DNA from 2 places in the Paraburkholderia sp. GAS448 genome. Region 2 is predicted to be linked to the other one. Evidence: riboswitches for the same ligand, from Rfam matches in the RefSeq annotation. Region 2 holds a riboswitch; the other holds the start of a gene.
The links. Region 2 has a riboswitch for manganese ahead of P3T23_RS02775 (sodium:calcium antiporter). Riboswitches for the same ligand answer to the same signal wherever they lie in the genome.

Region 1: it holds a riboswitch for manganese, as region 2 does, so the genes downstream of both, P3T23_RS19525 (TMEM165/GDT1 family protein) here and P3T23_RS02775 (sodium:calcium antiporter) in region 2, are expected to answer to the same signal.

What each region holds. Positions count from the first base shown of each region.
Region 1 is NZ_JBNDKT010000010.1:42,168-50,002, reverse strand. Features, by position in the region: gene pepN (aminopeptidase N) at 1-1,023, opposite strand, end outside; gene P3T23_RS19530 (DUF4136 domain-containing protein) at 1,220-1,915, shown strand; gene P3T23_RS19525 (TMEM165/GDT1 family protein) at 2,018-2,590, opposite strand; yybP-ykoY riboswitch at 2,602-2,817, opposite strand; gene P3T23_RS19520 (beta-ketoacyl synthase chain length factor) at 3,276-3,971, shown strand; gene P3T23_RS19515 (lysophospholipid acyltransferase family protein) at 3,955-4,749, shown strand; gene P3T23_RS19510 (phosphopantetheine-binding protein) at 4,724-5,023, shown strand; gene P3T23_RS19505 (acyl carrier protein) at 5,027-5,278, shown strand; gene P3T23_RS19500 (hypothetical protein) at 5,278-5,919, shown strand; gene P3T23_RS19495 (AMP-binding protein) at 5,916-7,604, shown strand; gene P3T23_RS19490 (glycosyltransferase family 2 protein) at 7,601-7,835, shown strand, end outside.
Region 2 is NZ_JBNDKT010000001.1:580,713-588,547, reverse strand. Features, by position in the region: gene P3T23_RS02790 (IclR family transcriptional regulator) at 1-710, shown strand, start outside; gene P3T23_RS02785 (hypothetical protein) at 821-1,363, shown strand; gene P3T23_RS02780 (GNAT family N-acetyltransferase) at 1,403-3,853, opposite strand; yybP-ykoY riboswitch at 4,014-4,192, shown strand; gene P3T23_RS02775 (sodium:calcium antiporter) at 4,264-5,274, shown strand; gene P3T23_RS02770 (LysR family transcriptional regulator) at 5,512-6,381, shown strand; gene P3T23_RS02765 (peptide chain release factor 3) at 6,429-7,835, opposite strand, start outside.

The DNA of each region.
Region 1 (7,835 bases), on a different contig from region 2:
GCCACCGGCCATGTCGGCTGAAAACTCCTGATCGCGGAATACTGTCAGGCCTTCTTTCAGGCTCAGCTGGAACCAGTCGCGGCAGGTCACGCGATTGCCGGTCCAGTTGTGGAAATACTCGTGGCCGACCACCGCCTCGATGTTCGCGAAGTCGTTATCGGTCGCCGTTTCGGGGTTCGCCAGCACGTACTTCGTGTTGAAGATGTTGAGCCCCTTGTTCTCCATCGCGCCCATGTTGAAGTCGCTGACCGCGACGATCATGAAACGGTCCAGGTCGAGTTCGAGCCCGAAGCGTTTCTCATCCCAGCGGATCGAGTGGATCAGCGAATCCATCGCGTGGCGGGTCTTGTCGAGATCGTGCGGCTCGACCCACACCTGCAGCAGCTTTTCCTTGCCGGAGCCGGTCTTCACGCGCTCCTCAAGCGCGACCAGCTTGCCCGCGACCAGCGCGAACAGATAGCTCGGTTTCCTGAACGGATCTTCCCAGCGTGCATAGTGGCGGCCGTCCGGCAACTCGCCTTCTTCGATCAGGTTGCCGTTCGACAGCAGCACCGGCCAGGCCGCCTTGTCTGCGGTGAGCGTCATCGTATAGGTGGCCATGACGTCGGGCCGGTCGAGGAAATACGTGATGCGGCGAAAGCCCTCGGCCTCGCACTGCGTGAAGAAATTGCCGCTCGACACATACAGTCCCGACAGCGTCGTGTTCTCCGCCGGATTGCAGACGGAGACGAGCGTCAGTTCGAACGCATCCGGCACATTGTCGAGCGTGAGACCGTGCTCATGCGGATGCGCGGCGGCATGCGGCGTGCCGTCGATCGTCGCGCTGACGAACTCCAGCTGCTCGCCCATCAGTTCCAGGTGCGGCGTGCGGGCGGCGTCGGGATTGCGGCGCACGCGCATCGTGTTCCGGACCGTCGTGCGTTCCGGGACGAGATCGAACTCGAGCGCGACGGTGTCGATCAGGAAGGCGGGCGGTGCGTAGTCGGCGCGGCGGATCACGGCAGGCGTAGCGGTGTCGGACATGGTGGTTTGGGTGTGGAGAGTGCAGGGTGGCCGCCTCGCGCGCAGGGTGCGCCGGACGAGCCTGTCGGGCCATTGTACAAAGCCTTGCCGCTTCGTGCGGGCGAACTTTTTACCGATGGCGCGGGTCAGCGTATTATCGGGCCGCCGCGCCTGGACGCGCGGCCTGGATCAGAAGCTGAAGAACACGAGGAAGACCATGACGCTCGACCGATGGACCCGTCGCGCCGCGCTGGTACTGGCGGCACTGGCAGGGATGCTTTCCGGCTGTACGACCTACGTGCAAACCCAGGTCACGGCCTTCTCCGACTGGAGCGGCAGCGACGCTACCCGCACTTACGCGTTCAGGCGCAGCCCCGACCAGCAGAACAATCTCGAACAGTCGACCTACGAACAGCTCGTCGCAAACGAGCTCGCCACCCACGCGTTCCAGCGCGTCAGCCTGTCGGAAGCGCGCTATCTGGTGGCGCTCAGCTACGGGATCCGCAGCGATACGGTGACGGTTTCGCAGCCCGTCTACTACAACCCGTGGCCAGCACCCTACTACTGGGGGCGTCCGATGATCGATCCGTGGGGTCCGTTCGGCCCGTTCCCGGCGGGCTATGTCGATCAGAGCTATCCGGTCTACACGCATGTGCTCGGTATCCGCATCACCGAGCTCGCGACCGGCAAGGAGGTGTACAACGTGACGGCGCGCAACTCGGGTGCCGAATCGTCTCTGGTGCGCGCGATGCCTTATCTTGCGCGCAGCGCGCTGTCGGGCTTCCCGCTTGGCAACGGCGCCGTGCAGACCGTCAAGCTCCCGCTCGACAGCAACGGCGGGGTGCCTCCGAACGAAGTGGCGGCGTCGCCTGCTTCCGGCGCGCCTGCTTCCGCGCCGAAGGTCGTGCAGTAACTTGCGCCGCCGTATTCAGCGCGCAGGATGCGCGGATGAAAAACAGCCGGCCAATTCAAAGGCCGGCTTTTTTGTGCGGACAGGATCGGCAAACGATGCCGCTCAGGCGCCCACGCCGAAGAGGGCGAGCGCTCCAAGCACGACGAACATGACTGCGGCGATACCGTGCACGAGCTTCGTCGGCAGCCGGTGGGCGAACCGGTCGCCCAGCAGGATCGCCGGCACGTTGGCGATCATCATGCCGAGCGTCGTTCCTGCAACCACCCAGAAGAAGTCGTGAAAGCGGGCGGCGAGCGCGACCGTGGCGATCTGCGTCTTGTCGCCCATTTCCGCGAGGAAGAACGTCACCACCGTCGCGCCGAACACGCCGAGCCGGCTGCGGTTGGTGTTGGCTTCCTCGTCGTCGAGCTTGTCCGGCACGAGAATCCACAGCCCCATGCCGATGAACGAGGCGGCGAGCGCCCAGCGCATGACAGTCGGTGTGACGAGCGTGCCGAGCCATGCGCCCAGCGCGCCGGCGCCCGCGTGATTGATCAGCGTGGCGACGAGGACCCCGAGAATGATCGGTAGCGGCTTGCGATAGCGGGCAGCGAGGACGAGCGAAAGCAGTTGCGTCTTGTCGCCGATTTCAGCGAGCGCGACAGCGCCGGTCGAGACCAGAAAGGCTTGATGCACGGTGTGATGGTTCCTCGGGCCGGAATATGAACGAGCGACGACCCACTACGCGCCGGGCCCTGTTGCGGCGGTGGTGGATCATCGGTCTCGCCAGGCCAGAGGCTGCGTCTGCCATGGCCTTACAGGCCAAGTCTGTTGACAGGCGCCCCCGCGTGTCACGCGCGCGGCGCAGGCGTTTCGGCTTGCGCGGGCGTGGTGCGGGGCGGCTACTCCCCAATGAGGGGCGGATTATAGCATCTGTGTTTGCGCGCGCGGCAAAGCGTCCGGGAAGCAAACGTTTTACAGAAAGTAAAGCCGGGCGACTTGCCGAACTGGGTAGACGAATAGGGTTATCCCATTAATGACGGGCCTTTGGAGGTAATCTACAAGTTTGTCTGACCTTCCGTCGCGCAGGCGACACGGATACAGATGGATACGTCTTTTGTGGCTGATTTAATCCAGAATATTCAGTATGATTCCGGCGATTCCGGGGGAGTCCGAGTCGAATTAACCCTCATGGCCTTGCGGCCCGGCCCTAAATAATACGGGGCGAATGCCGTTAATTCGCTGAACACATAACAAGACTGGATCAACCCCCCGGTTGGCGTCTACTAGAGCTGGGCTATGCGTCCACGTCGCGCCGTTGGCCGGCGCGTGCGGTGAGATGCCCGTAGCCCTGGCAGCTTTCAATCGCGCGAACACCGATATGCCCGATCTGCACTGGACCATTCCGGTTGCTCGCTGGTCTTCCTGGCCTGCCGTCGCAGCCACCGCCCCCGATATTGGCTTTATCGAGCCGATCGTGCGTCGGCGTCTGAGCACGCTGTCGCGGGCGGCGCTCAAGGTCGCGCACGACTGCACCGGCGATCTGGCTGGCGTGCGGGTCGTATTCGCGTCGCGGCACGGGGAATTGCGCCGTACCACCGACATCCTGCGCACGATCAGCGCGGGCGAGCCCGTTTCGCCGACCGCGTTCAGCCTGTCGGTTCTCAACGCGATGACGGGCGTGTTCAGCATTGCGCGTCGCGACCGGTCAGCGGCCAGCGCCATTTCGGCGGGGGCCGAAACAGTCGGTTATGCGATGCTCGAAGCGCACGCCCAATACGCGGCCGATCCCGCCACGCCCGTCCTGATCGTCTACGCCGACGAACCGGCGGATCCAGCCTACGGCACGATCGAAGATGAAGTGCAGGGCGGCGCACTCGCGATCCTGCTGGATGCGGGTCGCGCCGAAGGGCAACTGACGTGCGCGCTCACCCGCGAGCTTTCGGCGGACGCTGCGCCCGCCCGCTTTCCGACGCAGAGCCAGGCGCTGGAGCATTGTCTCGACACGCACTCGGCGGCCGCGTGGCAAGGCGCGAGCGCGACCTGGCACTGGAGCTGGCATGATGGCGCGGCTTGATTTCGCCTGGCGCCTGTGCGCCACCGGCATGGCCTTCGTGGTGTTCGGCGTGTGCGGCGTGCTGTTTTCGGTGCTCGTGTTCCCGCTCGTGTGGTTGTGGCCGCATCGCGCGTCGCGTCAGCTTGCGGTGACGACGGTCATCCACTGGTTTTTCCGCGCGCTGGTTGCCGTGCTGCGGCGCGGCGGCGTGATGGAACTGGAAGTAGAGGGCGGCGACGCGCTGCGTACGCGCCGTCCTGCGATCATCGTCGCGAATCACCCGACTTACCTCGACGTGATGGTGCTACTCTCGCTCACGCCGCACGCGTGCTGCGTCGTGAAGAACGCGCATTGGAGCAACCCGTGCTTCTACGGCATCGTGCGTGCGGCCGAATATGTGAGCAATGCCGATCCCGTCGAACTCGTCGAAGCCGGTTCACGGCAGCTCGAAGCCGGCTACACGATGATCATTTTCCCGGAAGGAACCCGCAGCCCCGCGCCGAACCGCCTGCATGCGTTTTCACGCGGCTTCGCGCACATGGCGCTGAAGGCGGGCGCGCCGATCCTGCCGGTGCTGATGGACTGCGATCCGCCAGCCTTCACCAAGCAGATGCGCTGGTACGACGTGCCGGCGCGTGCATTCCGCATGCGCGTTAGCGTGCTTGAACCCCTCGGGGTCGACTGTCTTGCCGCCCACGATACGCCGCCGGCGATTGCCGCGCGCACCGTGACCAGCGCTATCGAGGCGCACATCACACAGCATCTGTTCGATTATGGATTCTTTAAAACTGGAAATTAAACAGCTCCTGATCGAAGCACTTGATCTGGAAGACCTGAGCCCTGCCGACATCGACGACGATGCGCCGCTCTTCGACACCGACGGTATCGGTCTCGATTCGATCGACGCGCTCGAAATCGGCATCGTCTTGCGAAAACAATACCAACTGACCATTGCTGCAAACGACGAACGCACGCGCGAGCACTTCCGCTCGATCAATACTCTGGCCGCGCTTGTCGCGAGCCAGCGCGAGCCGGCGCATGCAGCGGACGAAACCGTCAAAAAAGGGGAATAAATCGTGACCGACGCAGAGATCCTTGAGCGCATCCGCGCCATCTTCAAAGAGAACTTCGCGATAGAGCCTGAGCGTGTGACGCCCGAGGCTCATCTGTTCGAAGACCTCGATCTGGACAGCATCGATGCCGTCGACCTCGCGATCAAGCTGCAGGAAATGACCGGTCGCCGCATCAAGCCGGAAGAATTCAAGTCGGTGCGCACGGTGGGCGACGTGATCGGCGCAGTCGAGTCGCTGCTCGCGGCGCAGGGCTGATGCAACCGGCTCAGTCGGGTGCGCAGGAGCCGGCCGCCGGCAGGATTCGTCCGCTGGCGCGCGGCGTCATGCAGGTGCTATTGAAGCTGGCCTATCCGGCGTTGATCCTGAGTGCATGGAAGTGGGATACGCCGCGTTATATCGGGCTGATGCTGCTGGCCATTCTCTGGCTGCAGCGTTTCGCCGGCACGGGCAGCTTCGCGTCCTCGCTGCGTCGTTTGACGACTGTCGACTGGTGGGTCGCCGGCTTGCTGAGCTGCGCGTCGGCCGCGATCGTGTTGACCAACAGCGAGATGTTGCTGCGTATCTATCCTTCGCTGGTGAATCTCGGTTTGCTGATCGCGTTCGGTGCGACGCTGGTGCGCGGCCCGACGATGATCGAAAAATTCGCCCGCATCCGCACGCCTGATCTCAGCGCGCCCGCAGTGCTGTATACGCGTCGCGTCACGCAGATCTGGTGTGCGTTCTTCGCGGTGAACGGCGCGTTTTCGGCTTACACGGCGTTCTACTGGACGCGCGATGCGTGGTCGCTCTATAACGGCGCGATTGCCTATTTGCTGGTCGGCGTGCTGCTGGTCGGAGAAATCGCGTGGCGCTATCTGGTGATGCTGCCGCGTGCCGCGCGCTCGGAGGCGGCATGATCGCGCTGCATGACCTGCTGTGCGCAGTGCGGGCCGATGCGACACCGGTTTGCCGCGATGGCGACAGGTTGCTCGATTTCGCCGCGTTCCGCGCGCGCGTGCGGGCGATTGCCGCGATGCTGCGTGCGCAGCCCGCGGCGAGGCGTTATGCACTGTGTGTCGATGATCCGTTCGACTTCGCGTCCGCGCTCTTTGCGCTCTTTGCATGCGGCAAGGAGCCGGTCATTCCCGCCAACGCGACGCCAGGCTATCTGGCCGACCTGTCCGGCGCGTTCGATGCGGTGCTGACGGATGCCGATCTGCGGGATCCCGGGACGCCCGCGCCGCTGGTCGAACACAGCAGCACGTCGATCGATCCGGATGCGCCGCTCACGCTGTTCACGTCGGGCAGCAGTGGCACACCGAAGCCGATCCACAAGACGCTCGCCCAGTTCAACGCCGAGGTGCACACGCTCGAAGCGCAATGGGGCGCGCTCGTCGGCGACGCGACGATGCTCGCGAGCGTGCCGCATCACCACATCTACGGACTGCTGTTTCGGGTGCTGTGGCCGCTTGCTGCAGGGCGCGCCTTCGATCGCACGATCAGCATCGAACCGTTGCATCTCCAGGAACGTATCGACAGGTGCGGCGCGACGGTGGTCGTGTCTACACCTGCGCAACTGTCGCGCTGGCCTGCGTTGTCCGGATTCGCGACGTTGTCCCCGGTGCCGCGCGCGTTCTTTTCGTCGGGCGGCCCGCTTGCCGCCGAAGCCGCTTTTGAATACGCCAACGCGTTCGGTGCAGCTCCGTTCGAGATCTACGGCAGCACCGAGACGGGCGGCATCGCCTGGCGCCGGCAAAACGAATCGGATGCCTGGCAGCCCGTGACCGGGATCGAAGTGCGTCGCGACGAAGACGGCGCGCTCAATGTGCGTTCGCCGCATCTGGGTCACGACGGCTGGCACCGTACCGACGACGCAATTTCCTTTGACGACGACGGGCGCTTCCGCCTGGCGGGCCGCCTCGATCGCGTGATCAAACTCGACGGCAAGCGCGTGTCGCTGCCCGAACTCGAAGCACGGCTCGCGCTGCACCCCTACGTTGCTCAGGCCGCCGTGGTGCCGCTTGAAGGCGCGACGCGCGAGCGCGTCGGCGCACTTGTCGCGCTCACCGACGCAGGCAGCGACGCGCTGCAAGGCGAAGGGCGGCTCGCACTCGCGAAAACGTTGCGCCGTCATCTTGCGGCTTACTTCGACGTCGTCGTACTGCCGCGTCACTGGCGCTTCCGGATCGCGTTGCCGTTCGATGAGCGCGGCAAGCTGCCGGTCGCCGCGGTTGCCGCTGCGTTCGGCGCGCGCGCGGACGGCGTCGAAGTGCTCGCCGAAGCACGCAGTGGTGACACGGTGCGCTATGAGCTGCGCGTGCCGCCGACGCTGGTCCACTTCGCCGGTCACTTTCCCGGTCTGCCGATCCTGCCGGGTGTCGTGCAGATCGACTGGGCGGCGCGCCTTGCTTCCGCGCATGTTCCGGGCGTCCGGGCGATCGCGTCGGTCGACCGGCTGAAGTTCATGGCGCCGGTGTTGCCGGGCGCGATACTGGACCTGACGCTCGCGCACGATGCGTCGCGGCGTCGCGTGCAGTTCAACTTTCGGCATGAGGGGCGCGACTGCTCGTCCGGCGTGATTGTGTATCGGGAGCGCGCATGAACTTCGCGCCCTGTATCGTCATCCCGATCTACAACCACAAGGACGCGATCGGCTCGACCGTTGCCAGTCTCGTGGTGCATGGGCTGCCGCTCTTCGTCGTCGACGACGGCAGCGACGAGGCGACCCAGCAGGTGCTCGCCGCGCTGGCCGAACGTTACGCAGGGCAGCTCACGCTGCTGCGCCTGCCGGTCAACGGCGGCAAGGGCGCGGCGGTGATGGCCGGCCTGCGCG
Region 2 (7,835 bases):
TCGCCGAGCAGAAGGAAGGGTTGACGCGCGCGGAAATCACCAAGCTGCTCGGCCGCAATGCGAGCGAGATGTACCGGATGCTGGAGCGGCTGGTGGCGCGCCAGTACGTCGTGCGCTCGGCGGGCGGCGACCGTTATTCGCTGAGCCTCAAGCTGTATGCGCTTGGCCATCGCCATCCGCCGATGAACCGGCTCATCTCCGAAGCGCTGCCGCTCATGCAGCGTTTTGCCGATACGGCCGAGCAATCGTGTCACCTGGCCGTGTACGACCGCGGCAATCTGCTCGTGATCGCGCAGGTCGACGGCCCGGGCACGTGGGGTATTTCGGTGCGGCTCGGCTCGCGCGTCGGCCTGATCGATACCGGCTCCGGACGCGTGATGCTCGCGTTCCAGACACCCGAGCAGCGCGCGCACATGCTCGCGGAACATACGAAGGTGAAGGGCGAGGTGACGATCGACCGTGACGCGCTCGAAGCCGTCTGCGAACAGACGCGCGCCGCAGGCTATTCGCAGAAGGACAGCCAGCAGACTTTCGGCGTCACCGACCTGACGTTCCCGATTCTCGGACCGTCGGGCCAGGCGATTGCGGCGATGACGTGCCCGTATATGCGACGTATCGACGAATACGTCGCGCCGACACTCGAAGCCGTGACCGCGCTGTTGCGCGAGACGGTGGACGCGCTGTCGATGTTTCGCGAACGGGCGGCATGACCAGGCGCGATAAGGCGGATTCTGGAGCAGGGTCGCGCGAGGCGTTAGAATAGCGGCCCTTCCAAAAACCGCCGCACGGTTGAATGCCGTGTGTGCTCTTCGTACACGTAATGGCGAAACTTCTGAACGACCACGAATTCCAGCGTTTTTCCGAACTTCAGCAGAAGCAGTCGAGCTTCACGATCACCAGTGAGGAAGCCGACGAGTTGCGCGATATCGTCGCCCGCGCGCAGAAAAAGCGCGACGACCGCTCGGCTGCCATGCAGGCCATCGAAGCGTATATCCGGCAGTTCGAGATCACCCCGGACGAACTCTTCTCGCCCGAACAGATCGGCGACGCCGCGCGTACCTACGGCTTGATTCCGGCTGCAAAGAAGGAACGCGTACTGCCGCCGTCGTTCACGTTCAACGGCAAGCCGTATCAGTGGACACGCACGCTGCCCGATGAAGTGCGCGTGCCGTTGTTCGAGGCATTCTCGGGTGGTCAGTCGGTGAAGAGCTTCATCGCCACGCCGAAGGACGCCGTGCGCTGCGCGGCAACGATCGCGCGTCTGGAGAAGGAAACCGGCGCGGTGTATGCGGAGGCCTGGCTCGAGGAGCTGGCGGTTTCGCGCGCGCAGGTGGATGAACAGGCCTCGAAGCTGGCTGCCTGATTTTTCTGTCCGGCTGGGAGCGATGGCGCGCCGTCGCTCTCAGGCTTGCGCTCCGTCATCCAGCGCGAGCCTGAACCCCACCACGGCGGGATCCTCCGTCCGCGTCACGGTAAAGCCGCATGCCTGCGCAAGCCGGATCATCGGCGCATTCTCGCGCAACGCCTCACCCACCAGCCAATGTGTGCCGCGCACCCGCGCATACGCGATGATCCGCTCCATCAGCAGGCGCCCGAGCTTGTGCCCCTTCTGATCCGAGCGCACGGCTACCGCGAATTCGGCCGTCTCGTTGTCGGGATCGGCGATTGCGCGCACCACGCCCAGCGTGTGCTCCGAGCCATGCTCATCGGTGATCGTCGCGATCAGGGCCATTTCACGGTCGTAGTCGATCTGCGTCATCCGCGCGAGCTGGGAATGATCGAAGCCGCGCACCGCGCCAAAGAAACGCAACCGCAGATCGTCGGGCGTCATCGCTTTCACCAGTTCGCTGTGCGCTGCCTCGTCCTCCGGGCGGATCGGGCGGATCGTCACGCGCAGACCGTGCCAGTCGAGCGTTTCTTCGAAGCGGCGCGGATACGGCATGATCGCGAGGCGGCTGCGCTTGCGGGCGAGCCGGATACAGGGCGCAACCACGACCGTTCGCGTGCGAAACACGCGCAGCGTAAGCGACAGGCCCACGATCTCGCGAACATCGCAAACCGCCTGCGACAGCGCCGTCAACGCAACGAGCGACGGCTCGGCAGGTACGCGTCGCGCGTACGGCGAGCGGGAGACGATGTCGCGCGCGAGGATCTGATTGAGCGGCGGCAAACCATAGAGGCGCATCGGCGGCGATACGTCGTCAGGTGACGGTGCGGTATACAGGAAGACCGGGCCGAAGTTATCGTCGTCGTGGAGTTCCACCGTGACATCGACGACGATTTCCTCCGTCGTCTCCTTCGGCTCGACTGCCAGGCCGAAGTGGCCGAAGAGGCGTGCGGCGGCTTCGCCAGTTAGCCATACCGGGGGCGCTTCGCTTTTTGCTTCGCTTTTTGCTTCGGATATGGCTTCGTTGCTGGTGCCACTCGTCGCTTTAGTGGACAACTCGCCCTCTGCCGCCACGAGCGCGGCCTGCGCCTCTGCCTGCGCCGCCTCTATCGAACCCGGCAGCTGCGCGGGCGAACCTTCTGGCGTCTGCATCAGCAGTTCGCGGCCCAGCCTGTAATCGACGAGACGCGCGAACGCGCTGGCAAGCCGTTGTGGCGTCGTGTGAACCGGAATGCCCTGCGCGTGCAGCGCATCGCGAGTCGCCGTGTCCACGCCGCCAAAGAAGCACGCCAGCAGCCCGCGATAAGCGAACTTCTGATGCGCGATCAGCGCCTGCGCCACCTCGGCCACCGGCGCGCTATGCGTCGACGTATGAACCACGAACGCCGTCCCGGTCGCACGATGCGGCGCGAGCACTTCGAGCGCTTTGCCGAAGTGCTCAGGCCGCGCGTCGTCGCCGAGCAGCAAGGGATTGCCGGACACGGCGTGCGGCAAAGCCTGTGCGAGCGCTTCGGTCACCGGCTCCGGCCAGTGTGCGAGCGTGTCGCCGGCAGCGGTGAACGCGTCGCACGAGAGCAGCGCCACGCCCCGGTCGCCGGTGATGAGCGTCGCGGTATCGCTGGCAGCGACACGGCCTACGCCGAGCGTTTCGATTTCATCGAGCAGATCGTCGAGCGAGTCGACGCGCACCATCCCGGCACGACGGAAAGCCGCCGTGTAGAGCGCATCGGCGGAATCGGAGCGACCGGCCCGCAAGGCCAGCACCGGCTTGTTGCGCGCGGCCGCGCGCGCCGCCGACATGAACTTGCGCGCAGCGCGCACCGAATCGAGTTCGAGCAGGATCGCGCGCGTACCGGGATCGCACGCCAGATAGTCGAGCACGTCGCCGGCATCGACGTCCGCTTCATCGCCCAGCGCAACCGCGTGCGAGAAACCGAGTCCGCGTGCATGCGCCCAGCCAAGCACGGCGTTCGTCAGCGCATTCGACTGCGACACCCACGCGACACCGCCTGCCTTCACCGTCCACAACGGCGCGCCCAGATGCGCCCGCAATGCAGGGCTGACGACGCCGAGACTGCCCGGCCCGACGATACGCAGCAGATGCGGCCGCGCCGCTGCGAGTGCATGACGCAGCCCGGTGCGGTCGTCGTCCGTGCGCGCTTGACCGACGATGATCACCGCCCGCGTCCCCATGCCACCGAGACGGTGCACGATTGCCGCCCATGTGGCGGGCGGCGTGCAGATCAGCGCGACCGTCGGCGCTTCGGGCAGATCACCGGCATCGGCGAACACCGGGTGGCCGTCGAGTTCGTGGTGTTTTGGATTGACCGGCCACAGCGGGCCTTCGAACCCGCCGTCCAGCACGCGCGTCCAGACCATCGCGCCGATGCTGCCGGCCCGCTTCGAGGCGCCGATCACGGCGACAGACTTCGGTTGAAACAAGGCGTCGAGATTGCGAACGGTCACAGGCGCTCCGCGAGGCGAGGTCAGGGTGGCGCGTTCAGGGAAACGCAAACGGTAAACGCGCGCGCCATCATCAGGATAGGCGAAGTCTGGGGGACATGGGAGGGCGCAAGCCGGCTTCACCGCCAGCAAGCTTGTTGAAAGCACTAACTGTCGCTAGAATCGCCCGGTCACTGGGGAGTAGCCTTCCTCCTGCCCCGGAGGAGAACGCGTCAACATACCTGGCCTAACGCCATGGCGCATTCGACCGAACGGTTTGGCGAGACCACTGACGCACAGCTTCGTCCGGGGTCGGACGGGAAGCGGTGCGTCATGGTTCGTATTCGTCCGACCCCGGAGACTCCCTTGAAGCTATACCGCTCCCTGCATCCCGCTGCTACGCCATTCCACGCACGCAGTGCAAAGAGGTGCGCATGACCTCGCTGCTCCTCGAACTTGCCGTCATGCTGGTCGTCATTCTCGTGGCGGCCGAACTCTTCACCAACGCGCTCGAACACCTCGGTGAAAGGCTGAAAATCTCGGAGGGCGTCACCGGATCGCTGTTTGCTGCCGTCGGCACGGCGTTGCCCGAAACCATCGTCCCCCTGCTGGCGATCGCCGGCGGCCCGACAAGCGGCAACGTCAATCAGGAGATCGGGGTCGGCGCAATCCTGGGGGCGCCGCTCATGCTGTCAACGCTTTCAACCTTTCTGATGACGCTCGCCGTCCTGCGTTCACGCGGCATCGCCGGACGGGTGACGCCGGAACGCACGGGATTTACGCGCGACCTGAACTATTTCCTCTGCGCATTTTTCCTCGCCGCCGCTGCGATGTACGTACCGCATGAGCAGATGGTCGTACGGGTGCTGTTCAGCATTGCGATGGTGGGTGTCTACGCTACCTATGTGGCGATGACGTTCCGCGCGTCAGACAAACTGGTCGCGGGTGGTCACGGCACCGAAGCGCCCGGCACCATGCTGCTGTCGCGCATCGGGCTGCCGACCCATCTCGCCACCATCGCCATCCAGCTGCTGCTTGCCGTGGCGCTGCTGGTCTGGGGCGCGGAGGGCTTCATTCACGGTGTGCGCGGGGTCTCGCAAGGGCTCGGTGTTTCGCCGTTGCTGCTGTCGCTCCTGATCATCCCGATTGCGACCGAACTGCCCGAGAAGGTCAACAGCATCCTGTGGATCCGCCGCGGCAAGGACACGCTGGCATTCGGCAATATCACCGGCGCGATGGTCTTTCAGGGCACGCTGCTGCCCGCCATCGGCATTCTGTTGACGCCGTGGGAGCCGCGCGTCGAGGTCGTTACCGGGATTGTCGTCACGCTCGCGGCCGCCACATGGATGCGCGTGAATGCGCGGGCGCGGGGGCTCCCGATCTGGGCGCTGCTAATTAATGGCCTGCTCTACCTGGGCTATCTGATCGTCACATTGACGCGCTAGGCGCCTGGAATCAAAGATATTCGTCGCACTGCGTCATGAAAAGTCAGCGCACGGCGCTGAAACTTGCACGGACTGGCGGTAACATTCGCCCCGTGACCTGCGCCGCCTGCGTATCGCTTGCGGCATCGCAGGTCTACGCGACGGAAGGCCACCGAACCATCGGGACACACGCGGGTTGCGGAGACGAACCCGTGCGGCGCGCCGCCGAAACTTCAGAAAATGCGGAAGGACCAGAACATGCGGCGCTTGCCATCGCTGATCGCGTTGCGCTTCTTCGAGGAGACGGCTCGTCACCTGAGCTTCAACCGGGCTGCCACGGCGCTGTGCGTCACCCAGGGCGCAGTGAGCCGGCAGATCAAGATTCTCGAGGAGTCGCTCGGCGCGAAGCTCTTCGAACGTGACCACAAAGGCATCAAACTGACTGCGGCGGGCCTGCAACTGCTGCCATGCGTATCGGAAGCGTTCGACACGATCGAGCGCGGCACGCGGCAGCTCACCACCGGGCGCGGACGACGCCGGCTCGTGCTGTCGGTGCCACCCACGTTCGCCACGCAGTGGTTCTCGCCACGGCTCGGGTCGCTCGCCGTCGAACTGCCCGATGTGGAACTTTCGGTGCGCACCGAACCTACCGACGACTGTCACTGCAACATCCGCTTCGGTCGCGAAGGGTTACCTGACGCGCAGTCCGAGCTGCTGATGATCGAGCGCCACACGCTCGTCGGGGCGCCGAAACTCGCTGGAGAACCGCTCGAAGCACTGCTTCCCAAAATGCCGGCGCTGCACGTATTGCACAACGAAGCGCGGCTCAACCTGTGGCCGGCGTGGCTCGAGACAGCTGGACTCCCGGCGCGCTACGCGGAAGAAGGCATCGAGTTTTCGAACCTGCAGCAGGCGATCAACGCAGCACGCAAGGGCGTCGGCCTTGCGATCGTCGATCGCAACATGATCGTCGATGAGCTGGCGGATGGAAGTCTTGTGCGGATGTCGGAGATCGAGGTCAGCGGCCCGTTTGGCTACTGGCTCGATGTCGTGCAGCGGCATGCGGCGCTCGAACACGTGCAGGCGTTCGCTAGCTGGCTGCGCGAGGAAGTGCTGAAGATGGGTTGAAGCCGCCGGGCCGACCCGCGCCCGGCGTTGTACAGCGAGCGTCTACGTTACATCGCCTTCTTGAACGGCGCGCCGGAGTGCTCGCGCAATTCGTTGAAGACGATCTTCGGCCACGCTTTCTGCGCAACCTCAATTTCGGAGATGTGCGAGGCGAGATACGTCGGCGCGTTGGATGCATCGAGCGCGATCCGGGCGGCGTACGAATCCGTGAAGCGACGCAGTTCCGCGGCGTCGTCGCAGGTGACCCAGCGCGACATCCGGTAGCGTGCAGGCATGATCCGCACGTCCACTTTGTATTCCGTCGACAGCCGGTGCGACACCACCTCAAACTGCAGCTGACCGACCGCGCCGAGAATCATCGATCCGCCGTGCACCGGGCGGAACACCTGGATCGCCCCTTCTTCGCCGAGCTGCTTGAGCGCCTCGCCGAGTTGCTTGGCGCGCATCGGATCGACCACTTCGACGGTCTGGAAGATTTCCGGCGCGAAGAACGGCAATCCGACGAACTGCAGCATTTCGCCTTCAGTCAGCGTATCGCCGAGGCTCAGCGTGCCGTGATTCGGGATGCCGATGATGTCGCCCGGATACGCTTCGCTGACCGTCTCGCGACGCTGCGACAGGAAGGTCACCACGTTGTTCGCACGGAACGTCTTGCCGGAGCGCGTGACCTTCAGCGCCATGCCACGCTCGAAATGCCCCGAACACACGCGGATGAACGCAACGCGGTCGCGGTGCGCCAGATCCATGTTCGCCTGCACCTTGAACACCACGCCGGTGAACTTCGACTCGTCCGGCTGCACCGGACGCTGGACCGTCATGCGCATCGACGGCGGCGGCGCCAGGTCGACCAGCGCATCGAGAATTTCCTTCACGCCGAAGTTGTTGATCGCCGAACCGAACAGCACCGGCGACTGCTCGCCAGCCAGGAACGCGTCGCGATCGAATGTCGGCGAGGCGCCCGTGATCAGCTCGACTTCGTCCTTGGCACGCGTCCACGCCATGCCGAAGCGCTTCTCGCCTTCTTCGTCGGTGATGTGCTGCAGCGTTTCCACCGCGCCGCCCGCCGTGTCCTGGCCCGCGCGGAACACACGGACCTGGTCGCGCTGGATGTCGTAGACGCCCTGAAAATCCTTGCCCATCCCGATCGGCCACGTGAACGGCACTGCCGCCACGCCGAGGTGCTGCTCGATTTCGTCGAGCAGTTCGAGCGGCTCGCGCACTTCGCGGTCGAGCTTGTTGATGAACGTGACGATCGGCGTCTTGCGGCTGCGGCACACTTCCAGCAGCTTGAGCGTCTGCGCTTCGACGCCGTTTGCGCCGTCGATCACCATCACGGCCGCGTCGACCGCGGTCAGCACGCGATACGTATCTTCAGAGAAATCCTCGTGGCCCGGCGTGTCGAGCAGGTTGATCACGGCGTCGCCGTACTCGAACTGCATCACCGAACTCGCCAC